2 linked regions of the [Eubacterium] eligens ATCC 27750 genome follow. The protein of the gene in region 2 interacts with the protein of the main gene of each other region in a pairwise test. Links are inferred from orthologs where the notes say so. Each region holds a gene or a part of one and is shown on either strand. Other genes may lie near its edges.

Region 1 (2,860 bases), 490 kb from region 2 along the record:
GTTTGAGGCTGACACAATAGAATTTGTGGGTTCAACTCATTATTCGGATGAAGAACTTAAAAAATATATATTTGGTGGTGATTATGTTAATCTGCTATATTTCAAAATATTTGGACAAAAAGACACCAAAATACCATTTATCCAGAAATATGATGTTGAGACAGACTGGCCGGACAGGCTTTATGTAACAGTGTATGAAAAAGCAATAGTAGGTTATGTCAGGTATATGGGATGCAATATGTATTTTGACAAAGATGGAATTGTTGTGGAAAGTTCTACGGATTTATATGAGAATGTTCCAGAGATAGACGGACTTAATTTTAACTCTATTGTTATTAATACAAAGCTTGATGCGGGTAATTCCGAGATATATAACACTATTCTGGATCTCACACAGAGCTTTGACAAATATGACATTAATGTGGACAAGGTGTATTTTGATTCTTCATATAATATCACATTGTACATGGGTGATGTTAAAGTGAGCCTTGGAAGCAGCAAGGATTTTACGGACAGATTATTTGAATTAAAGCAATTATCACCTAAGTTTGGGACGCTTAAAGGAACATTGTATCTTGATGATTATAATGGCGATGAAAGTTCTATAATTTTTAAACGCGAAAAGTAAAAAAACGGTTGATATTTTAGACGAAAGATAATAATATATTATGTAGTGCAATTTTTAGATATTAAAGGAGGCAGCAACCTTGTTAGAGATAATGACTAATGACCAGGAGTCATCAGCAAAGATTATTGTTGTTGGTGTAGGTGGAGCAGGTAATAATGCAGTTAATAGAATGATAGATGAGAATATTAGTGGAGTAGAATTTATTGGTATTAATACTGATAGTCAGGCACTTACATTATGTAAAGCTCCAACTGCTATTCAGATAGGCGAAAAGCTTACTAAAGGACTTGGTGCAGGAGCACAGCCGGAAATTGGTGAGAAGGCAGCAGAAGAGAATGTTGAAGAGCTTACACAGGCAATCAAGGGCGCTGATATGGTATTCGTTACATGTGGTATGGGTGGCGGAACCGGTACAGGAGCAGCTCCTGTAGTAGCTAAGATTTCTAAGGATATGGGAATTCTTACAGTAGGTGTTGTTACTAAGCCTTTTAAGTTCGAAGCAAGAACAAGAATGGCTAATGCTGAATCAGGTATTGAGAAGCTTAAGGAGAATGTAGATACACTTATCGTTATTCCTAATGATAAGCTTTTAGAGATAGTGGACAGAAGAACAACTATGCCAGAGGCATTAAAGAAGGCTGATGAAGTGTTACAGCAGGCAGTTCAGGGAATTACAGACCTTATCAATGTACCAGGTCTTATCAACCTTGACTTTGCTGATGTTAAGACTGTTATGGTGGACAAGGGTGTTGCACATATCGGTATTGGTACAGCTACAGGTGATGACAAGGCTATTGAGGCTGTTAAGCAGGCTGTCACAAGCCCACTTCTTGAGACAACTATTGAGGGTGCATCACATGTTATTATTAACATTTCAGGTGATATCAGTCTTATCGAAGCTAACGAAGCTGCAAGTTATGTTCAGGAACTTGCTGGAGATAATGCTAATATTATTTTCGGTGCCATGTATGATGAGAGCGTTACAGATCAGGCTACAATCACTGTTATTGCAACAGGTCTTGAGGATGGTAATGTTAATAAGGCTATGGCAGGATTTGCAGGTATGGCACAGGCAACAAGACCTACTGTTAATGTAAAGCCACAGTATACATATACACAGTCAGCTAGAACATCTTCTGTATCAAATGATGCTCCACTTCCAGGACTTAAGCAGCCATCACCTGTTACACCACAGGTTAAGGACAGAGGAATTACAATTCCAACATTCTTACAGAAGAATAAAAAGTAATAATTCAATATAAGTATATTTAACACCGTCAGTCTGCTGGCGGTGTTTTTTTGTACCCACTCTGTTGTTTTGACAAATTTTGCATGGCATGTTGTATATAATTCCACCTGTAACAAGAAAACAGATTCAAAACAAGGAGGTGATAACGGATACGGTTATATATGCAGATGTTCTGTTTGGAATAAACTTCGTGGCAAACCTGTGTGTGCTGCTTATAACAGACTGGATTTTTAAATTTTCTGCCAGAATATCCAGAATGATTATTTCTGCCACTTTAGGAGCTGCATGGGCTGTCATGTGCGTGTGTATTCCACTAAGATTTGCAGTGCTTGGAAAGTTCATTACATATGGTCCGGTGACATTAATCATGGCGATGATAATGCTTTCGGGTAATGAGGACTTTAAGCATAAAACATCAAAACAATTAAAGCTTTATATGAGAAAACTGTTGAAAGCAGCTGCCGGAATGATATTTACGGCACTTTTTGCAGGTGGGATAATGCATTGGTTAAAGTACACATTTGCAGGGTATTTTATTCAAAATGTAATTCTGTCTGACAGTGAGCTTGTAATCTTTCTTACTGTGACGGTCATGGCTGTTGTCATGGTGCTTAAGGCACTTAAAACTATCAGGATAACGGATGGTTTAAAAAGACATATTGTGATTGGCGTAGCAGAACGGGAATTTGAAATGGACGCAATAATCGATACAGGCAACAGCCTTGTTGATTATATTGGAAAAAGACCGGTTACAGTGGTAGAAAGAACATATTTCAACGACATTCTCAGTGATATAGATAACTTACAGAAGCTTGGATATCATCTGATTCCATATAACAGTGTTGGAAGTTCAGGTGGGATGATGGAAATCATAACAGCAGATTATATACATATATACGAGGGAGAAAATGTTGTGAAAAGGGAGGATGCGGCTATAGGCATGTCTCCCAGGCAGATTAATAAGAATGGGGATTATCATGCTC
Region 2 (3,070 bases):
TTATATCCGATTGTATTAACATTTGCCAGATTATTGGCAATAGTATCTACGCTTGTCTGCTGGCTCATCATTCCTGATGCAGCAGTCCACAATGATCTCATCATATCGTTAGTCCTCCATATGTAAATGTCTAACAGTTGTCACTAAATTTCAGAAATAGATACCATCTTTCCTAACATCTCATCGATAGTATTCATAATCTTCTGATTACTTTCAAAATCTCTTGCGATAGATATCATATCTACCATCTCTGTTACCACATTAATATTGGAAGCCTCCAAATATCCCTGATTAACCTTTGCTGTAGCTTCTGTCTGTGTTGCGCCATCAACTGCCTTGTAAAGATTCTCTCCATACGCTTCAACATAATCGTAATCCTCAAAATCTACAAGCGCAAGCCTGTCAACATACTGTCCGTCAGCATATATTTCGCCACTCTCTTCTACAGTAAGGCTCTCAAAGTCTGTAGGTAACTGTATCGGACCATTCTCGCCCAATACAAAATCACCATCCTTGGTTACCAGATAACCTTCACGGTTCATCTGGAAAGATCCGTCCCTGGTATAAAGCGTTGAAGTTTCTCCAGCTTTGTTAGTGAATGAAATCGAAAACAATCCACTTCCACTAAGCGCAAAGTCAAATGTATTGCCAGTATTCTGGAAAGAACCCTGATCCCAGCTTCTGAAGGATTCTCCTACTTTCGCTCCAAGATTCAGAGTTCCGATATTCTGATTAATATAGCCCACAGTTTCATCTTTAACTTTGATGCCATAAACATCTTTAAACGACTGTGTCGTAAGGCCTTCTTTCTTATAACCTGTGGTAGTTGCATTAGCCAGATTATTAGACACTACATCCAGTCTCTTCTGCTGAACTGTCAAGCCAGAGTACGCTGTATAAAGCCCTTTTACCATAGCCCGCCTCTTTCTTGATAATATATTCTTCCGGCATAAAAATTGTCCATTCTGCCAGAATGTTAAGAAACATTTGTAATAATCTTATTAAAAATGTTCCAGGTTACTTAACTTCGTCTCTGTAGCCTGCAAGGAACTCAATAAACTTACCTGTACCAATAGCAACACATGTCATTGGATCTTCGGCTGTCATAGTATTAATTCCTGTCTTGGCTTCAATTAAATCCTCAAGTCCTGAAAGAAGACTTCCGCCTCCTGTAAGGACGATTCCTCTGTCTGCAATATCAGATGCAAGTTCTGGTGGAGTCTTCTCAAGAACGCTGTGAACAGCTTCAACAATCTGTGAAGTTGCCTCTCTTAAAGCTTCCTCTGTCTCCTCTGAGCTTACCTCTACAGTCTTAGGAAGACCTGTTACAAGGTTTCTTCCTCGTACATTCATAGTTGTGACTTCTGCCTTAGGATAAGCAGAACCAACCTTTATCTTAATATCTTCTGCGGTTCTTTCACCGATAAGAAGATTATGCTTCTTTCTCATGTATCTTACGATAGCTTCATCAAAATCATCACCGGCAATCTTAATAGAAGTACTTACAACAGTTCCTCCTAAAGAGATAACAGCGATATCAGTTGTACCACCACCGATATCAACAATCATATTACCACATGGTCTTGAAATATCAATACCTGCACCGATAGCTGCTGCGATAGGCTCTTCAATAATAGCAACCTCTCTTGCACCTGCCTGAAGAGTAGCATCCTCAACCGCCTTCTTCTCAACCTCAGTAACACCTGAAGGTACGCATACACTGATTCTAGGCTTCTTAAGCATTCTCTTGCCGATAGCCTTCTGGATAAAGTACTTAAGCATCTTCTCAGTTACAGTGTAATCAGAGATAACACCCTGACGAAGAGGTCTTACAGCAACGATGTTACCTGGTGTTCTACCAAGCATCAGTCTTGCTTCCTCACCGATAGCCTTAATCTTATTAGTATCCCTGTCAAATGCAACAACTGAAGGCTCTTTAAGAACAACTCCTTTGCCTCTGATGTACACAAGAATACTTGCAGTACCTAAATCTATACCAATATCTGTTGATAACATGATAATTCCCCTTTCTTATAAAACAATGCGGACCTCTGTCTGTCCGATATATTCAGATAAAACATAAACTCAAAAGTCATTAGAAGCCATGTGTGCCCATGGCTAAACACCATTATATACATAAAAAAGGAAATTTAAAAGCCCTAAATAAAAAAAATCTATCTAAATATATATTTTTATAAATATTCAAGAAGCAATATGTCTTATAAATGTATATCGGCATTAATTTGTGTCTGCTTAATATTCTGCCCGCGAATTTAAAAATATTTTGATTTTGAGATACATACATATTATAATGTGGTGGATCAGGATTATAACTTACATATGTTAAGGTAATTCTGAATTTAAGTGTATAGGAGATTGCTATGAATATCCGTGTATTAGATAAAAATGATAAGGCTGCTCTCGAACAGCTTATATTTACTATAGAAAATGCTCTCCCTGTTCCGGAATGGTGGATTCCTATTGATGATATTGAACGCTCGCATTTCTTTGATGCTGACTGGACATGCTTCTTAGGTGCATTTAATGACGATAATGAACTTGTTGCCGCCAGCGCCCTTTTCTTTAATGAGCATGAATTTGCCGAGGAAGCTGAAAAGCTCGGTCTCGACATTCGTTCTACAAATGTAGCTGAAGTCGGACGATGCATGGTTCACCCTGACTTCCGCGGTCACAACCTTATGTGTGAGCTTAACAAGCGCCTCTGTTCAATTGCCCGCAACCGCGGCATCGACACAATCCTCGCCGTAGCCCACCCTGACAACGTCGCCAGCAATTCGTCTTTCCGCCGTCTCGGCGCAGAGCTTAAGGCAACTGCCACTGTATTCGGTTCTTACCAGAGGAATATGTATATTCTGCCGTGGTAGGTAATGGCAACCGGTAGGTAGTGGCTGTCGGGCAAGGCAGGCTGTCCCCGTTGAAGACAGCCTGCCTTGCCCGACCCTTTTTATTCACATATATTGCCGTGGCACTTGCTCATACAACCTACCTGTAGCCGCCTACAATTCTTCCTTAAGGCATTCAAGCAACCCTTTGCAACCTGCCAGAACGT

What was found. Proteins that work in one complex are often made in the same cells at the same time.
Region 1: the proteins of mreB (region 2) and ftsZ interact in binary tests that used the Escherichia coli proteins (3 or more experiments, as listed by UniProt). The link is inferred for [Eubacterium] eligens ATCC 27750 from one-to-one orthologs.

The regions. Positions count from the first base shown.
Region 1 is NC_012778.1:737,558-740,417, forward strand. The notes cover bases 1-2,792. They hold ftsZ (cell division protein FtsZ), read left to right. Parts: upstream 1-707; coding sequence 708-1,877; downstream 1,878-2,792. Other genes in these bases: EUBELI_RS03510 (cell division protein FtsQ/DivIB), read left to right, coding at 1-628; EUBELI_RS03520 (sigma-E processing peptidase SpoIIGA), read left to right, coding at 1,966-2,792. In the rest of the region: more of EUBELI_RS03520, read left to right, coding at 2,793-2,860. UniProt on the Escherichia coli protein: Essential cell division protein that forms a contractile ring structure (Z ring) at the future cell division site. The regulation of the ring assembly controls the timing and the location of cell division.
Region 2 is NC_012778.1:247,863-250,932, reverse strand. Bases 18-2,971 are described here. They hold mreB (rod shape-determining protein), read right to left. Parts: upstream 2,017-2,971; coding sequence 1,018-2,016; downstream 18-1,017. Other genes in these bases: EUBELI_RS01065 (GNAT family N-acetyltransferase), read left to right, coding at 2,382-2,885; flgF (flagellar basal-body rod protein FlgF), read right to left, coding at 144-914; EUBELI_RS01080 (flagellar hook-basal body protein), read right to left, coding at 18-104. In the rest of the region: more of EUBELI_RS01080, read right to left, coding at 1-17; EUBELI_RS01060 (low molecular weight protein-tyrosine-phosphatase), read right to left, coding at 3,018-3,070. UniProt on the Escherichia coli protein: Forms membrane-associated dynamic filaments that are essential for cell shape determination. Acts by regulating cell wall synthesis and cell elongation, and thus cell shape.